DNA from 4 places in the Mesorhizobium sp. M0659 genome. Region 4 is predicted to be linked to each of the others. Evidence: predicted binding sites of a transcription regulator. Region 4 holds the regulator's gene; each other region holds the start of a gene.
What was found. Region 4 encodes HrcA, which represses chaperone genes, less so after heat shock. Its sites were predicted from a motif close to GTTAGCACTCNCNNNNNGNGAGTGCTAAC; they were not measured.
Positions count from the first base shown of each region.

Region 1: a site for HrcA is predicted at 2,183-2,211, ahead of groES (co-chaperone GroES). Genes of this name have one in related genera too.
Region 2: a site for HrcA is predicted at 2,586-2,614, ahead of groES (co-chaperone GroES). Genes of this name have one in related genera too.
Region 3: a site for HrcA is predicted at 2,145-2,173, ahead of NKI31_RS25585 (co-chaperone GroES). Genes of this name have one in related genera too.

Region 1 covers NZ_JAMYPY010000009.1:153,957-158,148, forward strand. The annotation lists gene groL (chaperonin GroEL) at 106-1,761, opposite strand; gene groES (co-chaperone GroES) at 1,825-2,121, opposite strand; gene NKI31_RS16900 (class I SAM-dependent methyltransferase) at 2,307-3,104, opposite strand; gene NKI31_RS16905 (hypothetical protein) at 3,187-4,056, shown strand; gene NKI31_RS16910 (TetR/AcrR family transcriptional regulator) at 4,053-4,192, opposite strand, start outside.
Region 2 covers NZ_JAMYPY010000012.1:14,500-18,691, reverse strand. The annotation lists gene NKI31_RS19630 (adenosylmethionine--8-amino-7-oxononanoate transaminase) at 1-1,256, shown strand, start outside; gene bioZ (3-oxopimeloyl-[acyl-carrier-protein] synthase BioZ) at 1,253-2,236, shown strand; gene groES (co-chaperone GroES) at 2,668-2,964, shown strand; gene groL (chaperonin GroEL) at 3,030-4,192, shown strand, end outside.
Region 3 covers NZ_JAMYPY010000020.1:57,316-61,507, reverse strand. The annotation lists gene NKI31_RS25610 (ester cyclase) at 1-369, shown strand, start outside; gene NKI31_RS25605 (DUF3168 domain-containing protein) at 376-783, opposite strand; gene NKI31_RS25600 (hypothetical protein) at 1,217-1,408, shown strand; gene NKI31_RS25595 (DUF1488 family protein) at 1,452-1,718, opposite strand; gene NKI31_RS25590 (hypothetical protein) at 1,715-1,978, opposite strand; gene NKI31_RS25585 (co-chaperone GroES) at 2,226-2,588, shown strand; gene groL (chaperonin GroEL) at 2,653-4,192, shown strand, end outside.
Region 4 covers NZ_JAMYPY010000014.1:124,408-128,599, forward strand. The annotation lists gene NKI31_RS21825 (hypothetical protein) at 1-316, shown strand, start outside; gene NKI31_RS21830 (PQQ-dependent sugar dehydrogenase) at 341-1,690, opposite strand; gene NKI31_RS21835 (hypothetical protein) at 1,800-2,000, opposite strand; gene hrcA (heat-inducible transcriptional repressor HrcA) at 2,037-3,122, opposite strand; gene rph (ribonuclease PH) at 3,295-4,011, shown strand.

The DNA of each region.
Region 1 (4,192 bases), on a different contig from region 4:
TTTCCTTATCCATAAGCCAGGTTGGCTGGATTAGAAATCCATGCCGCCACTCAAGCCCGCTTGCGGGCTTGAGCAACTTTAGCTCATGGGCGGCTTTATGGATTCTTAGAAATCCATGCCGCCCATGCCGCCCATGCCGCCGCCGCCCATGCCGCCAGGCATGCCGCCGCCAGCCGACTCCTTCTTGGGAGCCTCCGCGATCATGGCTTCGGTGGTGACGAGCAGGCCGGCGACCGAAGCCGCGTCCTGGAGAGCGGTGCGAACGACCTTGACCGGGTCGACGATGCCCATGGCGATCATGTCGCCATACTCGCCGGTCTGGGCGTTGTAGCCGTAGGTCGCGCCCTTGTTGTCGAGGATCTTGCCGGCGACGATCGAAGCTTCAGCACCTGCGTTTGAAGCGATCTGACGGGCCGGAGCCTGCAGTGCACGACGAACGATGTTGATGCCGGCAGCCTGGTCGGCATTGACGCCGGTGACCTTGATGTTGGCCGAAGCGCGCAGGAGAGCGACGCCGCCGCCTGCAACGATGCCTTCTTCCACGGCCGCACGGGTCGCGTTGAGGGCGTCATCGACGCGGTCCTTCTTTTCCTTGACTTCGACTTCCGTCGCGCCGCCGACACGGATCACCGCAACGCCGCCGGCGAGCTTCGCCAGACGTTCCTGCAGCTTCTCCTTGTCGTAGTCCGACGTGGTCTCTTCGATCTGCTGCTTGATCTGGGCAACGCGGCCCTGGATCTCGGCCTTCTTGCCGGCGCCGTCGACGATGGTGGTGTTCTCCTTGGAGATCGACACCTTCTTGGCGCGGCCGAGCATGTTGAGGCCGACATTCTCGAGCTTGATGCCGAGGTCTTCCGAGATGACCTGGCCACCGGTCAGGATGGCGATGTCTTCCAGCATGGCCTTGCGGCGATCACCGAAGCCCGGCGCCTTGACGGCGGCGATCTTCAGGCCGCCACGCAGCTTGTTGACGACCAGCGTGGCCAGAGCCTCGCCTTCGACGTCTTCCGAGATGATGAGCAGCGGCTTGGAGGTCTGCACGACGGCTTCGAGAACCGGCAGCATGGCCTGGAGGTTGGACAGCTTCTTCTCGTGCAGGAGGATGTAGACGTCCTCGAGCTCGGCAACCATCTTGTCGGCGTTGGTGACGAAGTAGGGCGAGAGATAGCCGCGGTCGAACTGCATGCCTTCGACGACTTCCAGCTCGGTCTCGGCGGTCTTGGCTTCTTCAACCGTGATGACGCCTTCATTGCCGACCTTCTGCATCGCTTCGGCGATCATGGCGCCGACCGACTCGTCGCCATTGGCCGAGATCGTGCCGACCTGGGCAACTTCCTCGGAGGTCTTGATCTTCTTGGCAGCCTTGCCGAGAGCCGCGACGACTTCGGTCACGGCCAGGTCGATGCCGCGCTTCAGATCCATCGGGTTCATGCCGGCGGCAACGGCCTTGTGGCCTTCCTGGACGATCGACTGCGCCAGAACGGTCGCGGTCGTGGTGCCGTCGCCGGCGATGTCGTTGGTCTTCGAAGCAACTTCGCGGACCATCTGCGCGCCCATGTTTTCGAACTTGTCTTCAAGCTCGATTTCCTTGGCGACGGTGACGCCGTCCTTGGTGATGCGCGGTGCGCCGAACGACTTGTCGATGACGACGTTGCGGCCCTTGGGGCCGAGCGTGACCTTCACTGCGTCGGCGAGGATGTTGACGCCGCGCAGCATGCGCTCGCGGGCGTCGCGGGAGAATTTTACGTCTTTAGCAGCCATTTTTTAGCTCCTGGCAGGGGGCTTGCGATCAAGCCCGAAATTAGTTGACGGTGAGGCCGATAATCAGCCGATGATGCCCATAATGTCGGATTCCTTCATGATCAGAAGGTCTTCGCCATTGAGCTTGACTTCGGTGCCCGACCACTTGCCGAACAGGATGCGGTCGCCGGCCTTGACGTCCAGCGGGACCAGCTTGCCGGCTTCGTCGCGAGCGCCGGAGCCGACGGCGATGATCTCGCCTTCCTGCGGCTTTTCCTTTGCCGTATCCGGGATGATGATCCCGCCGGCGGTCTTGGATTCGGATTCGACCCGGCGTACGACCACGCGGTCATGAAGCGGGCGGAACTTCGACTTTGCCATTTTTTCTTCCTCGAATGAGAACGGTGAGAGCTGTTCCTCGATCCGGCGGTGCCGGATGTGCGTTAGCACTCACCTGGGGAGAGTGCTAACGTCGCGCTGAAATAAGCGCGTGGCTTTCGAGAGTCAAGGCGAACGGTGAGCACAATTGTGCCAATTGGAGCCGTGCCGCGATCCGACGGCAGACCCTATCGGCGCCGCGGCGATTCAAGCACCAGAAGCGGACAGCGTTCAGCCAGCCCATAGGTCCCTGTCGGCGCGAGGCGGACACTGTCAAAAAACCGGCTCGCCTCTTCGACCAGCGTCGCCGCCGGGGCGAAACTGTAGACAGTCTTCGAATTCGCATAGGCATCGATGGTGCCGATGATCGGCATCTCCCATCCGGTCGTCGCGGCAAGGGCCTCCCGGTCGGCAAACAGCGCATCGAAGGCATCGAGGATCGCCCGCACCGGAATGGCGCGGTCGGGATCGCTGCCAGCACAAGCCATGGCAATGCGCCATTTGAGTTCGTGGAAGGTCGCGACACCACCGGAAAGCGTCAGCGCCCGGACCTCCTGCAGATCATCCTGTACCTGAGGACTTGCATAGGCGCGCAATGCAGCCCGCCCACCGGACTTCAGCACACGCGCGATCTCGGCAAGCAGCGCCTGCCGTGCAACCGAGGAGTCCAGCGCCGACAGGCAGCCGTCGCCGATCACCGCCCCGGCGCTTTCGTCGCCCAGCGGCAACTCCAGCCAGTTGCCGATCACCGCCTTGCGTGAGGCGGTATCGCCCGGCCAGATGCCCGATATCATGGCAGTGGACTCGTCGATCGCGAGCATGGTCCTTCCGAGGCCGGCAAGCTCCGGCGTGACCCCGAGCAGCACCACATCGACTGATTGCAGGCTAAGTTCGCGCTCATAGGCGGCGACAGCTTCCGGGGGCGGACACAGCGGCGACCCGAGAAGCCGCCAATGACGGCGAATTGCGTCCCAATGCTCAGTCATGCGGAACGGTTTGGGGAAAGGCTGGACATATTTCCTTCCAGGCTGTTGGTTGCCTTGCGAGTTACCTCATGCAGGAAAGGCCATGGCCCGCATTGCCGTCATAACGCATGAATTTGACCGCTTCCAGAGCCGGCGGGGCCTCCTGCTGCGCCAGGACAGCCCCTACATGCTGTTCGACGTCCTGGCGGAGCTGAAACGGCGCGGTCACTCCGTGCAGATCATGCGTGGACCCTCGGCAAGTCATAACGCCGATATTGCCGTCCTGCATGTCGACGCGACAGTGACGCCATCGGACTATGTCGACTACGCGCGCGGATTTCCGATTTGTCTCAATCTTGGTGCAACCGACATTTCCAAGCGCCGCATCAGTGGTGCGATCCTCGAGGAGGGTGCCAACTGGAGCGGCCAGGTCATCGTCAAGAGCAACCTCAATCATTGGGGGACGCCCGAGGAGCAGCTCAACCGAAAATCCGTTCGCGCCGGCAAGGCAGTGCCTTTCCCGGGCGCGCAGACCTTCGACCGTTATCAGGTGCATGCCTCGCTGGCCGATGTGGCGCCGGAGATTTTCAGGCGTGCCGACCTGATCGTGGAAAAATTCATTCCCGAAATCGAGCCCGACGGGTTTGCGGCGCGGTTCTGGATATTCTGCGGCGATCGGGAGCGCTGCACCCGCTATGTCTCGCCGCAGCGCCTGGTCAAGGGCGACGACACCGTCCGCCGGCAGCCGGTTGCGGTTCCCGACGAACTGCGCGCCTTGCGTCGGAAGCTGGGCTTCGACTATGGCAAATTCGACTTTGTCGTGCATGAGGGCAGGGCCGTGCTGCTCGATGCCAACAAGACCCCAGGTCGCGCCAGGAACCTGTCGAAGATTGTTGCCGCCGGCACAGCCAACCTGGCCGACGGCTTCGAAAACCTCATCCACCAGACCGGACGGGGTCGAATCGGGCGCTAGAGAAACAGTCCCAACTGCGTATGGATGATCGACCGGTAGTCCTCGATCGTGTGGCGGCTTTCCTCCTGGTTCTGGGTCAGCGCCATGCGCACGACGCCGCCGGCCATCTGGAAGATCAGGAAAACCATACGGCCGA
Region 2 (4,192 bases), on a different contig from region 4:
CTCATGTGTGGCATCCCTTCACCCAGCACGCGCTCGAGCCTGCGATCCCAGAAATCGTCCTGACTGAGGGCGCCTATCTCCACAGGGCCGACGGCGCCCGCATCCTGGACGCCATCTCCTCCTGGTGGGTCGTCACACATGGCCACCGCCATCCCCGCATCATGAAGGCAATCGAGACAACCGCGTCGAGCCTCGACCAGATTATCTTTGCGGGCTTCACGCACGAGCCGGCAGAGCGCTTGGCCAAGGCGCTTGTCGGCCTCGCTCCCGCTGGACTCGACTGGGTGTTCTATTCCGACAGTGGCTCGACCTCAGTCGAAGTCGCGCTGAAGATGGCGCTCGGTTATTTCCGCAACATCGGCGCGCCGCGCTCGCGCATCGTCGTCATGGAGCACAGCTATCATGGTGACACGATCGGAACGATGAGCGTCGGTGCGCGTGGCGTGTTCAACGCCGCCTACGAACCCTTGCTGTTCGAGGTCGACATAATCCCCTTTCCGGCCGCGGGGCACGAGCAGGAGACGCTGGATCGTTTCCAGGCTGTGACCCGCGATCGACGAGCCGCAGCCTTGATCGTCGAGCCGCTGGTGCTGGGCGCCGGCGGCATGCTGATGTATCCAGCATCGGTTCTGGCCGAATTGAAGAAGATCACTGAGGCCTCCGGCACGCTGCTGATCGCCGACGAGGTGATGACCGGCTGGGGACGCACCGGAACCATGTTCGCCTGCGAGCAGGCATCGATTTCTCCAGATATCCTGTGCACCTCCAAAGGCTTGACCGGCGGCACCATCCCGCTGGCCGTAACGCTTGTCACCGATGCCATCTTCCGGGCGCACTATTCCGAGGACCGGAAGAAGACGTTTTTCCATTCGAGCTCCTACACCGCCAATCCGATTGCCTGTGCGGCAGCACTCGCCAATGTCGAGATCTGGCGCGACGAGCCAGTGGCCGAGCGGATCACGGCCTTGAGCGTGATGCAGGCCGTCGGGCTGCAACGCTTTCGGGACAATCCATATTTTGCCGGCTGTCGAGCCACGGGAACGATCGCGGCGCTCGACCTGCGAACCGGTTCCGCAGGTTATCTCGCCGAGATTGGTCCGAAGCTGCGCGCTTTCTTCCTCGAGCGCGGCCTGCTTGTGCGCCCGCTCGGCAATGTCCTCTACCTTCTGCCACCCTATTGCATCGCAGACGACGAGCTCGAACGAGTCTATGACGCCATCGAGGAGGCCGGGGAACGCTTCGGGTCCAGGCCATGAGCAAGTCGTCGCGCATTCTCGGACTTGGCCATCACGTGCCTGGGCGCAAGGTGGCCAATGCCGAGATCGAGAGCAATCTCGGCCTCGAGCCGGGCTGGATCGAAAGGCGTACCGGAATCCGTTCGCGCTTCTGGGCAACGGACGAAGACACGCTGTCGGGTCTTGCCACCCGGGCTGGCGACATGGCGCTGGTGAACGCCGGTATTGCGCGCCACGACATCGGTCTGCTGTTGCTTGCCACCTCGACGCCCGACCATCTTCTGCCGCCCAGCGCGCCGCTGGTCGCACACAAGCTTGGCCTTGGCCGCGCAGGCGCGGTCGATCTGACCGGCGCCTGCGCTGGCTTCATCTATGCGCTCATGTTTGCGGACGGGTTCACCCGCCTGCATGGCAAACCAGCGCTGGTCATCGCCGCCAACATTCTCAGCCGCCGCATCAATCCAGCCGAGCGCGCGAGCTCAGTCTTGTTCGCCGATGCCGCCGGCGCCCTGGTGATCGGTCAGTGCGATGATGCTGATCGGGGCATTCTCGGTGCCTCGGTGGCTTCGGACGGCTCGCGCTACGGGCTGATCCAGATTCCCGCAGGAGGAAGCAACACGCCGTTCCATGGCGACCTCGACCTCGGGCAGACCCGGATGACGATGACCGACGGGCCCGAAATATTCGCAAAGGCCGTCGAGATGATGACCGATTGCTCGACAACCGCGCTAGCCGCTGCGGGAGTGCGGCCACACAATGTCGGCCGGTTTGTGCCGCATCAGGCCAATACTCGGATTTTCGGCGCGGTCGGAAGAAACCTCGGCATTGCGGACCAAGCAATTGTCAAGACGATTGCCGAATACGGCAACTCTTCGGCCGCGACGGTCCCGCTGTCGCTCTCGCTCGCCAACCAGACGAAGCCATTCCAGCCAGGAGAGAAAATCCTTCTGGCGGCGGCCGGTGCGGGTCTCAGCGGCGGCGCTCTCGTGGTTGGAATGTAGTCGGCCGGCTCACGCGCGCAGGACTGGTCATGAATGGCAATAGGTGCAACAGAACCAATGCCAAAATGGCCTTCTGAAGCTCGACATGACCAAGCTGACGCAGCACGACCCGTGCGAGCCTCTGGATGAGTTCAAATGCAACACCCGTTGCACCAACCGTACCATCTGAATAAAGCTCAATTACAAAGGGTGAGCCGCCCCATATATGTCGGATACCCGACATTGTTCACATAAAAGGCTCGATGCTTACACGTTCTTTTCTGGCTGCTCTTTGCTGTCTTCTCTTTTCTCTTTGCTCTTTGCTCTTCCGTCTTGACTAGCAGGTGCCTGCGGCTTATCTCATTGCCGCGTTAGCACTCGCTTCGGCTGAGTGCTAGGCATGCTCCGGCAACGGAGCACCGTTCAACATCCGCACCAAGGAAATCCAAAAAATGGCAAAGTCGAATTTCCGGCCGCTGCATGACCGCGTGGTCGTACGCCGGGTCGAATCCGAATCCAAGACCGCCGGCGGGATCATCATCCCGGATACGGCGAAGGAAAAGCCGCAGGAAGGCGAGATCATCGCCGTCGGCTCCGGCGCTCGCGACGAAGCCGGCAAGCTGGTCCCGCTGGACGTCAAGGCCGGCGACCGCATCCTGTTCGGCAAGTGGTCGGGCACCGAAGTCAAGCTCAATGGCGAAGACCTTCTGATCATGAAGGAATCCGACATTATGGGCATCATCGGCTGATTATCGGCCTCACCGTCAACTGAATTCCCGGGCTTGAATCGCAAGCCCCTGCCAGGAGCTAAAAAATGGCTGCCAAAGACGTAAAATTCTCCCGCGATGCCCGTGAGCGCATGCTTCACGGCATCAACATCCTCGCCGACGCGGTGAAGGTCACGCTCGGCCCCAAGGGCCGCAACGTCGTCATCGACAAGTCGTTCGGCGCACCGCGCATCACCAAGGACGGCGTCACCGTCGCCAAGGAAATCGAACTTTCCGACAAGTTCGAAAACATGGGCGCGCAGATGATCCGCGAAGTTGCTTCGAAGACCAACGACATCGCCGGTGATGGCACCACGACCGCGACCGTCCTGGCGCAGTCGATCGTCCAGGAAGGTAACAAGGCGGTTGCCGCCGGCATGAACCCGATGGACCTGAAGCGCGGCATCGACCTGGCCGTGACCGAAGTCGTCGCGGCTCTCGGCAACGCTGCCAAGAAGATCAAGACTTCCGAGGAAGTTGCCCAGGTCGGCACGATCGCCGGCAATGGCGACGAGTCGGTCGGCAAGATGATCGCCGAAGCGATGCAGAAGGTCGGCAATGAAGGCGTCATCACGGTTGAGGAAGCCAAGACCGCCGAGACCGAGCTGGAAGTCGTCGAAGGCATGCAGTTCGACCGCGGCTATCTCTCGCCCTACTTCGTCACCAACGCCGACAAGATGGTTGCCGAGCTCGAGGACGTCTACATCCTCCTGCACGAGAAGAAGCTCTCCAACCTCCAGGCCATGCTGCCGGTTCTCGAAGCCGTCGTGCAGACCTCCAAGCCGCTGCTCATCATCTCGGAAGACGTCGAAGGCGAGGCTCTGGCCACGCTGGTCGTCAACAAGCTGCGCGGTGGCCTGAAGATCGCCGCCGTCAAGGCGCCGGGCTTCGGTGATCGCCGCAAGGCCATGCTGGAAGACATCGCCATCCTCACCGGTGGCCAGGTCATTTCGGAAGACCTCGGCATCAAGCTCGAGAATGTCGGCCTCAACATGCTCGGCCGCGCCAAGAAGGTGTCGATCTCCAAGGAGAACACCACCATTGTCGACGGCGCCGGCAAGAAGGACGAGATCCAGGGCCGCGTTGCCCAGATCAAGCAGCAGATCGAAGAGACCACGTCGGACTACGACAAGGAGAAGCTGCAGGAACGTCTGGCGAAGCTCGCCGGCGGCGTTGCGGTGATCCGTGTCGGCGGCGCGACGGAAGTCGA
Region 3 (4,192 bases), on a different contig from region 4:
GCCGACCTTTACCGGGGCTATATCGCTTGCCTGAATGACCAGGACTGGGCGAAACTTGGAGACTTTGTCGGCGACGAGGTGCAGCACAATGGCGAAATGCTCGGCCTGTCGGGTTATCGCCGTATGCTCGAAGGCGATTTCGAGGCGATTCCCGACCTCCGCTTCAACATCGAACTGCTGGTCTGCCAGCCGCCGCGCATGGCGGCGCGCCTGCATTTCGACTGTCATCCCAAGGGCGTGCTGTTCGGCCTGCCGGTGAACGGCAAGCGCGTGTCGTTCGCTGAGAATGTTTTCTACGAATTCGGAGAGGGTCGCATCCGCGAGGTGTGGTCAGTCATCGACAAGGCCGAGATCCAGGCGCAGATCTAGGTTGCTTCAATCACTTTGTTCGGTGAGAGCGCGTATCCGCAGCACCCCGTGGTAGAGCGCCAGGTCCTCGTCGTAGCGGGCCTCGGCGAACTCCAGCGACAGGCGGGTCTGGTCGCGCGAGCCGGTGGCGAAAGCGGCGCCGTCAAGGCGCGCCCGGATGCTGTCCATGATCAGACGCGTCTCGGCCTCGCCTTGCGCCTTCGACCAGACATGCAGCGTGATGAGCTGGTCGTCATCATTGTCGGCGCCGGTGTCCAGATCGAATGCGCTGGTCCTGCCATAGGTCACATAAGGGAAGGCGGCACTGTCGGCCGCCTGCTCGCGCAACCCGGCGCCGCCGAGCAGCGCCGTCAGCGAGGCATCGCTCTTCAATCTCATGAACAAGGCTTGCAGCAAATCGCCGGGCGCCGTCATCGTCGTCTCCGTTCGCCTGTCACGCTTTGAACAACCTCAGTTTCGCGCGCAACCTAACCGCGTTGCACGGATTGCGCCAGATGACGATCCGCCTGATGGAAGGCGGCGAATCGGGCGGCATGGCCCTTCCACGGACCGGGTTCTATTTGGCATGCGGGGAGTTTCAAGAAGGGTGTTATGAGGAGCCCTGTTTTCTCCGGCAATTCGAGGTCATTTCATGCGAACGCCACCGCTGCTGCCGGCCTTTGGAAAGCTTGGCGTCAAGCCCCCGGTCGCGATTGCGGCAGCACCCGCCTGTCGAAGAGGACCGTGGCCCTGCGCATGCGCGAGATACTTTCAATGCATGGCGGCCTGGCCTTGAAGCTGTCGGTGGTGGCCTGGACAATCCTGATCCTGGCGGCGGCATTTTTCATGTCAAGGGCCTGATGCCGATATGGCAAACCGCTACGCGTTGCGCATGGACGAGCCCGAGAGCTGGACTATCTTCGACATCTTCACCGGCCAGCCTGTCGAGCTTAAGCAACAGGTAATGGTGGCCATGAATTTGCGCGATGCGGAAGCGATGGCCGACCGCCTGAACAGCCGGGACGTCAAGCGGCGGGCAAAAGCCGACCGCAAGTCCTGACGCACGCTGATCTCAGCCGCTCTGATTGCAAGACGAACGCGCGCTAACCGAAATCCGCGGCTGTGAGCACATATATGCTCTTGCGGGTGCGGGCGTAGGCCTTGCTGGCAATGTCATGGATGGAGCTGGACGCGGTGTCGAAAGCCGCCAGATAGGTGGCTTCCGCGGTCGCCGTCCCTGATGGCGCCTTCGAGAGGGCATCGGCTGCGACAGAGAAGGAAATCTGGAACATGCCGTCGTGGCCGACAAAGCGGATGCGCTTGCCGGCCTCGTCATAGAAGCGACTTGGATTGGGGAATGTCAGGCTCATGACGTGCCCCCCTTCGGCGCGGCGGCGGCTTTCTTGACTGTCGCCCGCTTCTTCTTCGGTGTCGGGTTCAAGGCTTCCGCGACGCGGTCGGCCTCTTCCTTGGCCAAGCGCAATTCCCTGAGCCTTGCCGTCTTGATCTCCCTGGCCCTCGCTTCGGACATGTAGTCGGAGGTTGCCTTGTTGCGCTCGGCCGTCTTCTTCTGCTTGTCCATGAAGCGGGCTTCAGCTTTTTCCATGATGCTCTGATTGCCTTCGGCCATCGCCTAAATCTCCTTCGTGCCTGAAATTGTGAAATCGAACTTACGATATAAATAGTCACTTTTGCCTCGGAATTCAATTTTTTGAAATATCTAGGCGCCTCGCGACGTTTCGAACCCTGCAGACATCATAATACTTTTTAATATTTAATTTTGGCCACGAATAATTTTTGGCACTCCTATCTATCGAGTGCCAACACGCCTATAAGAACGGCGCGGTCGCCTATGCCGGCCCCAGAAAGAAGTTCTCATGAAGTTTCGGCCACTCCACGACCGCGTCGTCATCCGGCGCGCCGAAGGCGATGTCAAATCCAAGGGCGGCATCATCATTCCCGACAATGCCAAGGAAAAGCCGCAGGAAGGCGAAGTCATCGCCGTTGGGCCGGGCGCACGCGACGAAAACGGCGCGCTTGTTCCGCTCGACGTCAAGGCCGGCGACTTCATCCTGTTCGGCAAATGGTCGGGCACCGAGGTCAAGATCGACGGCGAGGACCTGCTGATCATGAAGGAAGCCGACATTATGGGCGTCATCGACAAGAGCGAGACGGCCGCTATCGGCAAGAGCGGGACGGTCGTCACCGAGAAGAGCGTCAAAGCCAAGAAGGCTGCCTGACCGGCCTGGCTTTGCCAGGCTCCGGCGAGCCGCTTGCTTCACCACACCAACGGGATTGAAAAAAATGTCTGCCAAGGAAATCAAATTCGCCACCGACGCGCGCGACCGCATGCTGCGCGGCGTCGAGATCCTCACCAATGCGGTGAAGGTCACGCTCGGCCCCAAGGGCCGCAACGTCATCATCGACAAGGCCTATGGCGCGCCGCGCATCACCAAGGACGGTGTGACGGTGGCCAAGGAAATCGAGCTTGCTGACAAGTTCGAGAACATGGGCGCGCAGATGGTGCGCGAAGTGGCTTCGAAGACCAACGACCTCGCCGGTGACGGCACCACCACCGCCACGGTGCTGGCCGCATCGATCCTGCGCGAAGGCGCCAAGCTGGTTGCCGCGGGCATGAACCCGATGGACCTCAAGCGTGGCATCGACCAGGCTGTCGCCGCCGTGGTCAAGGACATCAAGGCGAAGGCCAAGAAGGTCAAGTCGTCGGCCGAGATCGCGCAGGTCGGCACCATCGCCGCCAATGGCGATGCCAGCGTCGGCGCCATGATCGCCAAGGCGATGGACAAGGTCGGCAATGACGGCGTCATCACCGTCGAGGAGGCCAAGACCGCCGACACCGAACTCGACGTCGTCGAAGGCATGCAGTTCGACCGCGGCTATCTCTCACCCTATTTCGTCACCAATGCCGACAAGATGCGCGTCGAACTGGAAGAGCCTTACGTGCTCATCCACGAGAAGAAGCTCGGCAATCTGCAGGCGATGCTGCCGATCCTCGAAGCAGTGGTGCAGAGCGGCAGGCCGTTGCTGATCATCTCGGAAGACGTCGAAGGCGAAGCACTGGCGACGCTGGTCGTCAACAAGCTGCGCGGCGGCCTCAAGGTCGCGGCCGTCAAGGCGCCGGGCTTCGGCGATCGCCGCAAGGCGATGCTGGAAGACATCGCCGTGCTGACATCGGGCCAGATGATTTCCGAGGATCTCGGCATCAAGCTCGAAAACGTCACCATCGAGATGCTTGGCCGCGCCAAGCGCGTACTGATCGAGAAGGACACCACCACGATCATCGACGGCGCCGGCACCAAGGCGACCATCCAGGCGCGCATCGCGCAGATCAAGGGCCAGATCGAGGAGACCACGTCCGACTACGACAAGGAGAAGCTGCAGGAGCGGCTGGCCAAGCTCGCCGGCGGCGTCGCCGTGATCCGCGTCGGCGGCGTCACCGAGTCTGAAGTGAAGGAAAAGAAGGACCGCATCGACGACGCGCTGAATGCGACGCGCGCGGCGGTGGAAGAAGGCATCGTGCCCGGCGGTGGCGTGGCGCTTCTGCGCGCCAGATCGGCGCTGGCCGGGCTGACTGGCGCCAATGACGATGTGACGGCAGGCATTTCGATCGTGCTCAGGGCACTCGAAGCGCCGATCCGCCAGATCGCCGAGAATTCCGGTGTCGAAGGCTCGATCGTCGTCGGCAGGCTGTCCGACAGCAAGGACCACAATCAGGGCTTTGATGCCCAGAACGAGGTCTATGTCGACATGATCAAGGCGGGCATCGTCGATCCGGCGAAAGTGGTGCGCACCGCACTGCAGGATGCCGGCTCGATTGCAGCGC
Region 4 (4,192 bases):
GCGCCGCGAATACTGGATGATCAATGGCAATGCGGCCCGGCGCATGGTGCAGGACCTCTATCGCTTCAACGTCAACCAGCTTAGCGTCGCCAACGACACCATCAGCAGTGTTTACGTGCCGAAGCTCAATGCCGGCCACGTCACGGTGACGCTTTACGAACACGATTTCAGCGACGGCCGCTTCGCGCAAGGGGCGAAGAAGTCCTTCGGCTCAGTCGGGCTCTTCAATCTCAGGGATACCGGTTTCGATGACCGTGTCTCATCGGCCGAGGTGATCCATACCTATCCCAAGGTGATCCATCGGGACGTACATTAGGGCCGGATTGCGCTGTTCGCCGGCTCAGGATGGGCCATCGACATGGGTGATGCGCCAGATGGTGCCGTTGCCATCCTCGGTGACGATAAGCGCGCCGTCCTTGGCCACCGCGACGCCGACCGGCCGGCCCCAGACGGCGTCGTCGGAGAGGACGAAGCCGGTTATGAAATCCTGGTACTCGCCGGTCGGCTTGCCGTGGCTGAATCTCAGCCGCACCACCTTGTAGCCGGTCCTCATACCACGGTTCCAGGAGCCGTGCAGGGCGACGAAGGCGTCACCCTTGTACTCTGCCGGGAAATTGCCGCCGTCATAGAAGGCGATGTTGAGCGGCGCCGAATGCGCCTGCATCAGCACGTCGGGCACGGTGACCGAGCCGGCGAGGTCTGGGCGCGCGCCCTCGTGACGCGGGTCCTCGTTGGCGCCGATATAATACCAGGGCCAGCCATAGAAGGCGCCGTCCTTGACTGAGGTGGCATATTCGAACGGCACATCGTCGCCGAGACCGTCGCGCTCGTTGACGACACACCACAGCGCGCCGGTGGCCGGTTGCACGGTCATGCCCGAACAATTGCGCAGGCCAGTAGCGAGGATGCGGCCATTCTTGCCGTCGGGGCCGAAGGCAAGCACGTCGGCACGGCCATCCTCGGAACCCCAGGTGGCGCCGAGTGGCTGTGATTTTGCCCAGGCGTCAAGGCCGCTATTCGGTGCCTTCCCCATGCCCTCCGCGACGTTAGAACCGGAGCCGACCGAGAGATACAGCGTCTTCCCGTCCGGCGAGAAGGCGATATCGCGGGTCCAGTGGCCGCCGGTAGGGATGTCGGAGACAATCGTCTCCGGTTCGCCGGACGCTTTAAGGTCGCCGTCGCGATAGGCGTAGCGGACCACGCTGTCGTTGTTGGCGACGTAGACCCATTGCGGCTTGTCGCCAGGCGGGAAGAAGGCAATGCCATAGGGCTGGTTGAGATTGTCGGCAAAAATGCCCTCTTCGGCCGGCTTCGCGCTACCTTTGGCCAGCCGATAGACGCGGATCTGGTTGGCGTCGCTGTCGGCGACGAACAGGTCGCCGTTCGGCGCCACGCGCACGACCCGCGGATTGGAAATGCCGGAAGCAACCAGTTCGGCCGAAAACCCAGGCAGCAGGACGGGCTTCGCGCCCTCGGGCCGATCGCCAAGGCCGGCGCTGTTGGAGGCGGATTCGGTGATGTTGGGCTTTTGCAGATCATCCGGCTTGATCAGCCGGCGCACACCTGGCTTGTCGGCCGTCCAGTCGCCGAAAGCGTCTTTGCCGGTCAGCAGCGGTTGATCGGCCTCCTGGGCGAAGGCGCTGGTGGCCAGAAGCAGGGCAAGGCCTGCCAAGCCGGCAATCCGGATCATGCTGTTCTCCTCGAACTCGCGCCGGTCGGCGCGTCATGCACAAGGGAGATATTGTGCGGCCGCCGCAAAAGAGAAGCGTGCGCGCGCGCAGATTCGACGAGAGAACCGCTCAACTTTCCTCTTCGACGTCGAGATCGTCGTCGAGACGCTTTTCCAATGCGACGAGATCTTCCGGCAGCGGCAAGCCCATGGCGCGCATTTCGCGCAGTTTTTCGCGCAGCTGCTCCTGGATTTCGTGCTCGTCCTCCGGCTGGTTGACCATTTCTTCGAGCAGCATGCTGATCTGGGCCTTGAACGATTCAAGCGCCATTCTGCGCCCTCCTTTACGGTGATCCCGGCTTCGGAATTATCTTAACATCCGGGTAATCAATTGCGCAGTGTAGTCGACCATAGGCACGATGCGGGCATAATTCAGCCTGGTCGGGCCGATGACGCCGAGCGCGCCGACGACGCGGGCGTCCTTATCGCGGTAAGGCGCCACGACCAGCGACGAGCCGGAGAGCGAGAACAGCTTGTTTTCCGAGCCGATGAAGATCCGCACGCCGGGGCCGTCCTCGGCTAGGTCGAGCAGCTGGATCAGCCCGTCCTGCGTCTCCAGATCCTCGAACAGGTGGCGCAGCAATTCGATATCGGCCTGGGCGGTGACGTTTTCGAGCAAATTGGCGCGGCCGCGCACGATAAGGCGCGCCGGCAGGCCGCTATCGGCGCCGGCCCACACCGCCAGGCCTTTCTCGACCAGATCCTGCGACAGCGTGTCCAGCGCTGCCCTGGTCTCGTCCTTGATGCGGGCGATCTCGATGCGCGCCTCGGCGAGCGTGCGGCCCCTGATATGGGCGTTGAGGAAGTTGGAGGCCTCGTGCAGCTGCGAGACGGTGATGCCGGCCGGCAGGTCGACGACGCGGTTCTCGACATCGCCATTCTGCGACACCATCACCGCCAGCGCCTTGGTCGGCTCGAGCTGGATGAACTCGATGTGCTTCAGCGCCACCTCGTTCTTGGTGGCGAGCACCAGGCCGGCGCCGCGCGACATGCCCGACAGCATCTGGCTGGCCTCGGTCAGCATGTGTTCCAGCGTCGCGCCCGAGCCGGAGGCGCGCACCTGCGCCTCGATGACCCGGCGTTCCTCGTCGGAGAGATCGCCAAGCTCCATGAAGGCATCGACGAAGAAGCGCAGGCCGGTCTGGGTCGGCAGGCGCCCGGCCGAGATGTGCGGGGCATAGATCAGGCCGAGATGTTCGAGGTCGCTCATCACATTGCGGATGGTGGCCGGCGACAGCGACGACGGCAGGATGCGCGACAGGCTGCGCGATCCCACAGGCTCACCGTCCTTCAGATAGGATTCGACGATGCGCCTAAAAATGTCGCGCGAACGCATGTCGAGCGATTGCAGCGCGGGCGCCAGCAGACTGGGTTCGGTGACTGCCTTGGTCATTCGAGCCAAAAACCTCCGGCCCAAGGATATAGACTTCCCTCGCCCCCGCGCAACCCGGCGTCGCACTTGCGATCGCCCCAGCGTCTGTGCCGGGGCCTTTTCCTTTGCGCCATGGGCTGCATGCGTCTACAAGCCGCCGACGCAACCGTAAAAAGAACAGAAAGAGGCCTCGATGCGCCCTTCCAAACGCCAAGCCGACGAAATGCGCGCCATCTCCTTCGAGCGCGGCGTCTCCAAACACGCCGAAGGCTCGTGCCTGGTGAAATTCGGCGACACGCATGTGTTGTGCACGGCAAGCCTGGAGGAAAAGGTGCCAGGCTGGATGCGCAATTCCGGCAAGGGCTGGGTGACGGCGGAATACGGCATGCTGCCGCGTTCGACCGGCGAGCGCATGCGCCGTGAAGCCTCGGCCGGCAGGCAAGGCGGCCGCACGCTGGAAATCCAGCGGCTGATCGGCCGCTCCTTGCGCGCCGTTGTCGACCTGCAGGCACTGGGCGAACAGCAGATCACCGTCGACTGCGACGTCATCCAGGCCGATGGCGGCACCCGCACGGCCTCGATCACCGGCGGCTGGGTGGCGCTCTACGATTGCCTGCGCTGGATGGAAGCGCGGCAGATGGCCAGTGTTGCCAAGGTGCTGAAGGACCATGTCGCGGCAATTTCCTGCGGCATCCATGACGGCCAGCCGGTCATCGACCTCGACTACATCGAGGATTCATCTGCCGGCACCGACGCCAATTTCGTCATGACCGGCAAGGGCGGCATCGTCGAGATCCAGGGCACCGCCGAGGGCGAGCCGTTCTCGGAAGGGCAGTTCGCGGAGTTGATGGGCCTGGCCAAGAAGGGCATTCAGCGGCTGGTGAGCTTGCAGCAGATGGCTGTGGCCTGATTGAATTTAACGTGATGACGTCGGCGATCCTTGACACCCCCCTCTGGCCTGCCGGCCATCTCCCCCGCAAGGGGGGAGATCAGAGGTCGCTACCGTTTTCGCCAACCATCAACGTTGAGACGCCGCCAGCGGAACTGCCAATCTCCCCCCTTGCGGGGGAGATGCCCGGCAGGGCAGAGGG